One region of the Dactylosporangium sp. McL0621 genome, then DNA from elsewhere that is predicted to be linked to it. Evidence: riboswitches for the same ligand, from Rfam matches in the RefSeq annotation. Region 1 holds a riboswitch; the other holds the start of a gene.
The links. Region 1 has a riboswitch for cyclic di-AMP ahead of ACPPVO_RS44680 (C39 family peptidase). Riboswitches for the same ligand answer to the same signal wherever they lie in the genome.
Positions count from the first base shown of each region.

Region 2: it holds a riboswitch for cyclic di-AMP, as region 1 does, so the genes downstream of both, ACPPVO_RS00420 (NlpC/P60 family protein) here and ACPPVO_RS44680 (C39 family peptidase) in region 1, are expected to answer to the same signal.

Region 1 covers NZ_CP188259.1:9,392,273-9,397,587, forward strand. The annotation lists gene ACPPVO_RS44670 (hypothetical protein) at 1-124, shown strand, start outside; gene ACPPVO_RS44675 (CASTOR/POLLUX-related putative ion channel) at 419-2,248, shown strand; gene ACPPVO_RS44680 (C39 family peptidase) at 2,390-3,118, opposite strand; cyclic di-AMP (ydaO/yuaA leader) riboswitch at 3,122-3,269, opposite strand; gene ACPPVO_RS44685 (cytochrome P450) at 3,609-4,967, shown strand; gene ACPPVO_RS44690 (hypothetical protein) at 5,125-5,315, shown strand, end outside.
Region 2 covers NZ_CP188259.1:89,529-94,843, forward strand. The annotation lists gene ACPPVO_RS00410 (MarR family winged helix-turn-helix transcriptional regulator) at 1-411, shown strand, start outside; gene dcd (dCTP deaminase) at 392-970, shown strand; gene ACPPVO_RS00420 (NlpC/P60 family protein) at 1,014-2,012, opposite strand; cyclic di-AMP (ydaO/yuaA leader) riboswitch at 2,024-2,158, opposite strand; gene ACPPVO_RS00425 (LamG-like jellyroll fold domain-containing protein) at 2,267-3,130, opposite strand; gene ACPPVO_RS00430 (class I SAM-dependent DNA methyltransferase) at 3,220-3,852, shown strand; gene ACPPVO_RS00435 (beta-propeller fold lactonase family protein) at 3,861-5,315, opposite strand, start outside.

The sequences.
Region 1 (5,315 bases):
CAGCGAGTACATCGGCCAGACCTGCACCCTGGCCCAGTACGAGGCGACGCCGTTCGGCAGCTGCAACGGCACCCGCACCGCCCTGGCGAACTGGGGCACCCGGATCAGCCTGATCAAGCCGTAACCGCCCGACGTACCCGCGCCGGACCGTCGCCCCATGGCGGCGGCCCGGCGCGGGAGCGCTCAGCGCAGGCCGTTGTCCAGCCGCATCGTGGACGAAAGGCCGGCTCAGCCATGGAGATCGGTCGATGCCGACGGCGGCGCCTTGAAAGTTGCGGCAACAGGCGACAAGCAGGTGACAGCGCGGCCGTTACCAAGGGCTATATTGTGCGCCGATCTGCCCGATTTCCAGCCCGCCGAGGTGCCCATGGCCGCCGCTACGCTGCGTCGCCGTTTCAGATACTGGTTCGACCGGACGATGTCGAAGGGGACGTCGGCCCTCGTCGCTTGGCTGGGGCTGGCCTCCGTGGCGGTGGTGCTCGCCGGCGGGCTCCTGGTGTGGCTGGTCGACCCCAACCCGGCGGACGGCGAGCCCCGCGGGTTCTTCGCGTCGGTGTGGCAGGCCGTCCTGCACGCGCTCGACCCCGGCGACGTCGCCGGGGACACCGGCGGGCACTGGGAGTTCGTGGCCGTCGCGTTCCTCATCACCATCGGCGGCATCTTCATCGTCACGGCGTTCATCGGCGTGCTGACCACCGGCCTCGACGCCAAGCTGCAGGAGCTGCGCAAGGGCCGCTCGATCGTGCTCGAGACCGGTCACACGGTGATCCTCGGCTGGTCCGACCAGGTGTTCACGGTCATCGGCGAGCTCGTCGAGGCCAACGGCAACAAGCGACGAGCCTGTGTGGCCGTACTCGCCGACAAGGACAAGGTCGAGATGGAGGACGAGATCCGGGCCAAGGTCGGCGACCTGCGCAGCACGAGCGTCGTGTGCCGCACCGGCGACCCGCTCGACCCGGACGACATCGCGCTGGTGAACATCGCCGAGGCGCGGTCCGTCATCATCCTCACCGGCTCGGGGCACGACCGCGACGCGCACCTCGTCAAGATGCTGCTGTCCGTCACGAAGGCCGAGAACCGGTGCACGATCGTCGGCAGCGTCGCCGAGCAGTCGAACATGCCGGCCGCGCGCCTGGCCGGCGGTCCGGCCGCGTACCTCATCGACGCCACCAGCGTCGCCGCCCGCCTGATCGTGCAGACGTGCCTGCAGTCGGGGCTGTCCGTCGTCTACACCGACCTGCTGGACTTCGGCGGCGACGAGATCTACGTGCGGCACGAGCCGAGCCTGGCCGGGCAGCCGTACTCCACCGCGCTGCACTCGTACCGCACCTCGGCGATCTTCGGCGTGCGCCAGGGCAACGGGACCGTGCTGCTGAACCCGCCGGGCGACTACCGCATCGCCGACGGCGACCACCTGCTCGCCATCTCCGCCGACGACGACACCGTCGTGATGGCGCCGCCCGCGCCGATCCACCATGAGCTGATCGTGGCCGGCCCCGATCCCGTGCCGGCGCCGAAGCGGGCCCTCATCCTCGGCTGGAACCAGCGGGCCGTCGGGGTCGTCCAGCAGCTCGACCAGTACCTGACGGCCGGCTCGGAGGTCGTCGTCGTGGCGCGCCACCACGACGTGTCGCTGAGCCTGAAGCGGCTCGCGGCCGAGGTGCGGAACCTGTCGCTGAGCCTCACCGAGGACGACAGCGCCGACCGGGCCGTGCTCGAGTCGCTCGGCATCGACGACTTCGACCACGTCATCGCGCTGTGCTACGACGACGTCGACCGGCAGGTCGCCGACTCGCGGACCCTCGTGACGCTGCTGCACCTGCGCGACATGGAGCAGAAGCTCGACGGGAAGTTCTCGATTGTCAGCGAGATGGGCGACGACCGCAACCGCCAGCTGGCCCAGGTCACCCAGGCCGACGACTTCATCGTCAGCGACAAGCTGCTGAGCCTGATGACGACCCAGGTCTCGGAGAACCCGCACCTCGCCGACGTGTTCGGCCGGCTGTTCGACGCCGGGGGCAGCGAGATCTACCTGAAGCCCGCCGAGCTGTACGTCCGCGCCGGCCACCCGCTCAACTTCCAGACGGTGCTGGAGGCGGCCCGCTTGCGCGGCGAGTCGGCGGTCGGCTACCGGCTGGCCGCGAACGCGCAGGCCGCGCCCGCGTACGGGATCGTGCTCAACCCGGACAAGGCGGCGAGCGTGACGTTCGCCCCGGACGACCGGGTGATCGTCCTGGCCAAGGACTGAACGCCGAGAACCCTGTACACCGTCGGGCCGGTCATCGCCCTGGTCCGGGCGGGAACCAGCAACCTGCCCCGCCGACCTGGCCTGACCGTGAGCGGCGGCAACAATGCTCCCCGGCCCGTTGCCGCCGCCCACGGAGGTGGTTCAGGCCACGTAGCCGCGCGCCGCGGCCCAGTTGGCCAGGGTGTCCGTGGACATCCAGTACGTGCGCGGGCCGAACATGCCCGACGGGTCGGCGATGAGCACGGCGCGGCCGTGGTCGCGGTAGCCGACCAGGGAGATGTAGTGTCCGCCGGGGAACTCGTGGTAGGTGCCGGCCTGGTCGGTGGCGCCGCCCACGATGTTGGCGACCAGGGCCCGGCCGGTGCTCAGCGCACGGACGGCGTCGTACTGCAGCTCGCGCGCCTCGCCGGCCGAGGCGCGCTGGCCGGCGATGAAGCGGGCCTGGTACACCTCCTTGCCCAGAACGCCGTTCATTGCCCTGGTCACGTCGGCGACCGAGTTGGTGCCGTTCACCGTGGTGCCGAGGCGAGCGGCGACGTCGTTCTGCGACAGGTCGGCGCCCACCGACGTCAGCGCGATGCGGGTCGAGGCCGGCCCGCAGTAGTAGAAGTTGGGCTGGAACTGGAAGTCGAAGTTGACCGTGTTCTCGGCCGGCGCGGTGTCCAGCAGGTCGGGGGCCGGCGGCGTGGTCGCCTTCGGCTGTGCGGGCGTCGCGGTGCTCAGCGCCGCGGTCCCGACGGGGTGCGCATCGGCCGGCGCGGCGCCCCCGTTGAGCAGCGCCGCGGTCGCCACGGAGACCACCATCAGCGAGGCGGTCCCGAGCAGTGCGGGGATCGGGCGGCGAAGCAGCGCGGTGAAGCGTTGGTGCATCGAGGCTCCTTCCGATGCCGTCTACCGGGTTAGCTGACGGATTCGGGCGGGAAGCACGCCCTACCACGACCTACGCGAGGAGGCCGACGGATTCACCCCGGGACTGCTTGGGTCCCCGGTTCGCAACAATGCGACTCGACGGGTCCGGGCCGGCGCCATCTGGCGATGGCAAACGACCAGCTCAGACACGTGGACATTACTGGGCGGTACATCCACCGGCCCACCCCGTCCGCCCCACCCCACCCCTCCTACAAATGCAGGCCCTCGCGTGCTCGTCACCTTCCCGCCGGCCCACTACCGCGCTGCGCGCGGGGTCGACGGCGAACACCATGGACAGCCCGACGTCCAGGCCCGCGATCTCCAGCACGGCCGCCGTCGGAGCCCACGGATCGACGGTAGTCGAGGGGCCCGCGGGCGGGACATGGTGGTTGACACGATGGCCGCCCGGAACCAGGCTGGGTGGAACGAGGATGCCATCGCGAGGTGAGCCATGACGGCCCGGCCTACGGAACCCCGCACCGCCGGCCCCCGTCCGCTGGCGCAGCTGCGCCGCGAGGACCGCGGCCTGCCCTGGCTCGGCCAGATCTTCGACTACCAGCGCGACCCGATCCGGCTCTACCGGCGCCACTGGGAGCACTACGGCCCGGTCGCGCCGTCGTACCTGCTCGGCCAGGACACGGTGATGCTGCTCGGCCCCGACGCCTGCGGCGAGGCGCTGCAGAACCGGGACAAGGCGTTCGCCAACGAGCCGGCCTGGTCGCAGCTGGTGGGTCCGTTCTTCCACCGTGGCCTGATGCTCATCGACTTCGACGAGCACCGCGGGCATCGGCGGATCATGCAGGAGGCGTTCACCCGGCCGCGGCTGGTCGGCTACACCCGCCGGCTGCACCCCGCCATCGAGCGTGGCATGGCGAACTGGGAGGCCGGGCGGGAGTTCCGGGCGTACCGCCGCCTCAAGCAACTGACCCTCGACATCGCCGCCGATCTGTTCATGGGCGGGGCCCGCGACACCGGCCCGGCCGAGATGGAGCGGGTCAACCGGGCGTTCATCGCCTGCGTGCAGGCCGCCGCCGGGATCGTCCGGGCCGACGTGCCGTTCACGCGCTGGGGCCGGGCGTACCGCGGCCGGAAGGTGCTCGAGCAGTTCCTGCGGGGGTACCTGCCCGTCAAGCGGGCCGAGGCGACCGACGACATCTTCTCGGTGCTCTGTCACATCGAGACGGAGGACGGCGACCGCTTCTCCGACGACGACGTCGTCAACCACATGATCTTCCTGATGATGGCGGCCCACGACACGTCGACAATCACCATCTCCACGATGCTGCAGTACCTCGGGCAGCACCCCGAGTGGCAGGAGCGCTGCCGGGCCGAGGCGCTGGCCCTCGGACCGGCGCCGGAGATGGCCGAGCTGGAGTCGCTCGTCTCGATCGACCTGGTCATGCGCGAGGCCCTGCGCCTGCGCGCACCGGTGCCGGTCCTGGTCCGCTACACCGTCAAGGACACCGTCGTGCAGGGCGTCCGCATCCCGGCGCGCACACTCTGCATGCTCGGCCTCCAGTTCACCCACCTGATGGACGACTACTGGAGCAACCCGGCGGCGTTCGACCCGGAGCGCTTCGCGCCCGAGCGCCGCGAGGACCGCGCGCACCGCTTCGCGTGGGAGCCCTTCGGCGGCGGCGTGCACAAGTGCATCGGCCTGTACTTCGCCGGCCTGGAGGTCAAGGCGATCATGCACCGGCTGCTGCGCGGATACCACTGGAGCGTCGACCCCGGCTACGTCGCGCCGCTGGACCACCACTCGCTGCCGTTCCCCAAGGACGGGCAGCCCATCGCCCTGTTCCGGAACTAGGCAAACCGCACGCCGGTTCCGAACCGTCGCGGCGCTGCCGGGCGGTTCCGCCTTCACGGAACGGGTGGCCCGAGTCGGGCGCCACGCGAGCCGTTCAACCGAGCCGCGGACCCGGGCGCCGTCGGAGAATCGGTCGTACGCGTCGGCAGGAGGCGTCATGCGAAGACTGGCCACGATGGCGGCGGCCCTCACGATCGCCGCAGCGCAGACGTTACCTGTGCCCGCCCTGTATGCCTGGGCCGGCACCGGCACCGGCGTCAGCGTCACCGGCACGACGACCGTGAGCGCGACGGCGGCCGGCGACCCGGCCGACGCGGAGAGCATCCAGGCCGTCATGACGCCCGACGC
Region 2 (5,315 bases), 3.4 Mb from region 1:
GCGCGCGGGCACGGGCTGCACCGCACGGACATGAACGCGATTGCGCACATCTGGCGCGCGGCCGAGGACCGTACGCCGCTGACGCCCGGGGAGCTCGCTCGGCGGCTATCGCTCAGCCCCGCGGCCACCACGGCGCTCCTCGTGCGGCTCGAGCGCGCCGGGCACGTCGAGCGGCGGCCCGATCCCGAGGACCGGCGGCGGCTGCACCTGCACATTCAGCCCAAGGCCCAGGCGCTGGCGCACGAGTTTTTCGCGCCTCTGGGGGTACACATGCGGGAAGCTTTTTCGCACTTCACCACCGAAGAGATCGAGATCTCGGCGGAAGTGCTGCAAAGGGCGCTCACCGCGACCACCAGGGCGGCCGACGAAGCGAACCCCGTAACCTCAGAGGGTGCTGCTATCCGACCGTGACCTCAACAAGGAGCTCGAAGGCGGCCAGCTGCGCCTCGAGCCTTTCGATCCGGCGCTCGTGCAGCCGTCCAGCATCGACGTGCGGCTCGACCGGTGGTTCCGGGTGTTCAACAACCATCTGTACACGCACATCGACCCGGCCATCCAGCAGGACGATCTCACGTCGATGGTCGAGGTGGACGACGGCGAATCCTTCGTGCTGCACCCGGGGGAGTTCGTGCTCGCGTCCACGCTCGAGGTGATCACGCTGGGCGACCAGCTCGCCGGGCGGCTCGAGGGCAAGTCGAGTCTCGGGCGGCTCGGGCTGCTGACGCACTCGACCGCCGGCTTCGTCGACCCCGGGTTCTCCGGGCACGTGACGCTGGAGCTGTCCAACGTGGCCAACCTGCCGATCCGCCTGTGGCCGGGCATGAAGATCGGGCAGCTGTGCATCTTCCGGCTGTCCTCGCCGTCCGAGCACCCCTACGGCTCGGCGGTGTACGGGTCGCGGTACCAGGGCCAGCGCGGACCGACGCCGAGCCGCTCCTGGCAGAACTGGCGGACCTGGCCGACCAAGTGATGAAACACGAAGGGCGGGCCCGCAGGCCCGCCCTTCGTCAAAGTCACGCCACCCGGCCGTACCCGGATATCGGCTCAGAATCGATCTTCTTCATCTGCACGGGCTGGCTCGAGTTCGGTGCGTGCACCATCCAGCCGTTGCCGACGTACAGCCCGACGTGGTGTTTGTCGGAGTAGAAGAAGACGAGGTCACCGGCCTTGAGGTCGGACCGCGCCACGCGCTTGGTGTCCTCGTACTGCCACATCGTGTAGTGCCGCAGGTAGGTGACACCGACCTGCTTCCACGAGTACATCGTCAGGCCCGAGCAGTCGAACGTGTTCGGCCCCTCGGTCGCCCAGACGTACTTCTTGCCGATCTGCTTGCATGCGACCTGGGCGGCCTTGCTGCCCGGCGAGCCGTCGTACTGCTGCGGGCACGCGACCGGCGCGAGCGAGCCGGTGCCGGCCGCGCTGCCGTACGCCTGCATGCGCATGTCCTGCAGGGTCTTGATGTCGGCGTTGACCTGCGTCTCCTGCTTCGCCAGCGCGGCCTCCTGCTCGGCCTGCTGCGCGATGAGCTGGTCGATGGGGCCCTTCTGGGCGTCGTACTGCTGCTTGGCGACGAGAACGTCCTTGATCCGCGACTGCTCGTCCTTGGCCACCATGTTGAGCAACGTCATCTGGTCGACGAACGTGTCCGGCGACCCCGTGGTGAGCATGGCGTCGAGCTTCGAGACCCGCCCGTTCTTGTACTGCAGGACCGCGAACGCGCTCACCTTGTCGAAGGCGGCGTCCACCTGGGCCTTGAGCGGGGCGATCTGGTCCTCGAGCTGCTTCTGCTTGGTCTTGTTGGCGGCGAGCTCGAGCTTGAGCTTGTTGTGCTGCTCGATGACCGGCTCGATCTGGTTCCACTTCTCGTCGATCTGCTTCTCGACCTCGCCCGGCGAGGGGTCCGCGTGCGCGAGGCCCGTGATGCCGAGGGCGAGGGACAGACCGCCAAGGGTGGCGACGAGGAGCCGCAGCAGACGGGAGGGCCGCCTCGACCACCTCAGATGGGTCTCCACCGAGGAGTTACTCCTTCTTCCTGGCCGCCTACCGGGTTAGCTGACGGGTTCGGGCGGGAAGGTCGCCCTACCGCGCAATCGCGCGGATTCACCCCGATGGAACACGTGGGTCCCCGGCTCGAAATTCGACTCGACGGTGCCGCCTGGCGCACCCGGGTGGGGCGCGGACATCCAGCCGACCGGAATTCACGTTAAGGGCGCACCGTTCCCAGGTTCAAGTCGGAGCGCGATTGTTGTCCGATTTGTCCCTAAGGTCAGGCGATTCGAGTGACGAACACATCATCGATTGCGCCCACGAACTGATCGTTGTTCGCGCTGGTTCCCTTGCCGCCAATACACAACGGGTCGTCGTTCGCTATCGACAGTGACGGCGGTACCGCGGTGCGTCCCGCCTCGGCGCCGTCCACGACCACCGTGAGCAGGGAGTTACCGCGCGAACACGCGATCCGGTGCCACCGCCCGTCGGCGATGGACCGCGCCGCGACGGCCACGAAAATTGCGCTCGAACCAGTGCCGACAATCACACAACTGGGCTGTCCGGCCTCGCCGTCGACCTGCAGTTTGAACTGACTGTCACCGACCGAGAACCCTTTCTGGACCACATTGGCGCCTTTGGAAGTCTCATTCGGCTGAACCAGGACGGTGGCCCCGTACGTAATGGATCCGCGGCCCGGATTGAGAAATCCGGCCGGACCGCTCTGCACGATGGCCCGGGCGCAACTCTCCGCACCGTAATGCTCACACCGCGGCGGAAAGCGCACCGCAAGTCCGCCGTCGTGGGCGACGGCGGAGAGCTGCCCGCCGCCCGCGCGCCGCGCCCGCAGGCCGAGCCGCCCCGCCGCGTCGGTGACCGGCTCGCCGAGGCCGCCGTCGAAGGTGTACCGGATGCCGGCCTCGCTCCCGTGGGCCGCCGTCGCGTTCGAGGCCGGCCCCACTCCCGGCGCGCTGCCCATGCCGGGGCCGGGCACGAACGGGCCGGGCCGGGCGGACGTGCCGGGCCGGGTGGAGAGGTCGGCCCGCTCGTCCGACGGGGCCGCCACCCAGCGAACCGCGAGCCCGGCCACCACGACGAGACCGGCGAGCAGAGCACACAACAACAACCGTCGGCGGCGGCGCATAACCGCACATGATGCCGCGAATGCCGTGATCCGCGCAGTCACTCGGACGGCTACGTTTCAAAGGGCCGGTCCGGCTAAGGTTGCCGCTCGTGGCCCCCGAGGATTGGCGCAACGACACGCGAGCGTCCTACGACACCGTCGCGACCAGCTACGCGGACCTGGTCCGGGATGCGCTGACGAACGACGCGTACCTGCGGGCGACCCTCGACCTGTTCGCGGCGCTGCTGCCGCCGGGCGCCCGCGTGGCCGACGTGGGGTGCGGGCCGGGCCATGTCACGGCGTACCTGCACGCGGCCGGCGTGGACGCCTTCGGCATCGACCTGTCCCCGGCGATGGTCGACCTGGCCCGTACGACGCACCCGGCCCTCGCCTTCGAGGTCGGCGACATGACCGGACTCGACCTGCCGGCGGCCTCGCTCGACGGCGTGATCGCCTTCTGGTCCCTGATCCACATCCCGGACGACCTGGTGCCGCAGGTGCTGGCCCACTTCCATCGGGTCCTGCGCCCCGGCGGCCGGCTGCTGCTGGGCTTCCACGTGGGCGACGCGCACCGGCTGAAGACCGAGGGCTACGGCGGCCACCCGATGCGCGTCCACGTCCATCTCCGCCCGCCGGCCAAGGTGACGGCCTGGCTGGAGGAGGCCGGTTTCACGGTCGAGGCCCAGCACCTGCTGGACCTCGCCGCGAAGACCCCGGGCGCCGCTGTCTTCGCCCGTCGGTAGAGCTTTTCCTACAGTCCGGTGAACGCTTCCCAGACCGAGGCCACGGGGCGGTTGGCGATCAGCGGCGACCGGCCGCCGTTCTCCGCCGTCACGTAGAGGTTGTTGGCGTTGGCGCGGATGCTGACGGTGCTGTTCCAGCCGGCCGACAGGTAGAACTTCTCCCACGCGCCGACGGCGGTGCGGTTGGCGATGAGCGGCGCGTTGCCGCCGTTCTCCGCGGTCACGAAGCGCTGGTTGGCGTGCGAGAAGAAGGCGACGTACCCGTCCCCGGCCTCGATCTCGTCGAACGTCTCCCACGGGCCGGGCGCGCCACGGTTGGCGATGAGCGGCGCGTTGCCGCCGTTCTCCGCCGTCACGTAGTTGTAGTTGGCCTGCGCGTCGATCGATATGTTGGTGGTCCTCGTCGCGTAGAACTGCTCCCACGGGCCGATCGCGGCACGGTCGGCGGTGAGCGGGCCGGAGCCGTTGTTGCCGCTGACGTACCGGTTGTTGGACACCGACAGCAGGCTGAACGACCCGTTCGCCCCGGCGATGACCTTGAAGCGGGACCCGTCGTCGCGCGCCGCGCCGTTCGCGGTCAGCTTGCCGGCCGGGTCGACGGTGAGGTACCTGCCGTTGACGCCGGCCCGGAACACCACCGCGCCACCGCCCACATCGACCTGGAACAGCGTCTCCCACGCCCCGGCCACGGTCCGGTTGCCGACCAGCGGGTCCGCGCCGGCCGTCTCGGCCGAGACGTACCGCAGGTTGCTGGCCGACAGCATCGAGAAGATGCGGGTGATGGGCTGCACCGAGATCTGCTGCTTGGCGGTCGCCTTCACGTTCAGGTCGTCGGTCACCGTCAGGGTCACGGTGTACGTCCCGCCGTGCGCGTAGTTGTGGAAGTTCTGGCCGTTCGGGGCGGTGCCGTCGCCCCAGTCGACACTGAAGCCGATGTTGAAGCCGAAACCGTGCTTCGAGGCCGACGCGTCGAACGAGACGCGGCCCGACTCCGGCAGCGACGAGAGCACGAGGTTCGCGGTCGGCGGGGCCGGTTGCACCGTCGCGATCGCCAGGCCCGCCGGGCCCTCGCCCACGTAGTCGGTCGTCGTCGTCGCGTTGGTGGCCGGGTCGATCACCGTCAGCGTGCCGTCGGTGTGGTTGGCCACGACGACGTGGGTGCCGTCGGCCGCCATCGTCACCGTCTGCGGCCCCTTGCCGGTCGGGACGGTCGCGATGACCTTGTCCGTGGCGGTGGCGAGCACCGACACGGTGTTGCCGAGCGAGTTGGACACGTAGGCGCGGCCACCGTCCGGCGTGACGGCGATGCCGAGCGGCCCGCTGCCGACGGGCACGGTCGCGGTGATCGTGTTCGTCGTGAGGTCGAGCACCGAGACGGTGTTGGCGGCGGAGTTGGCCACGTAGGCGCGACGCCCGTCCGGGGTCAGCGCGACCGCGTGCGGCTCGTGGCCGACGGCGACGGT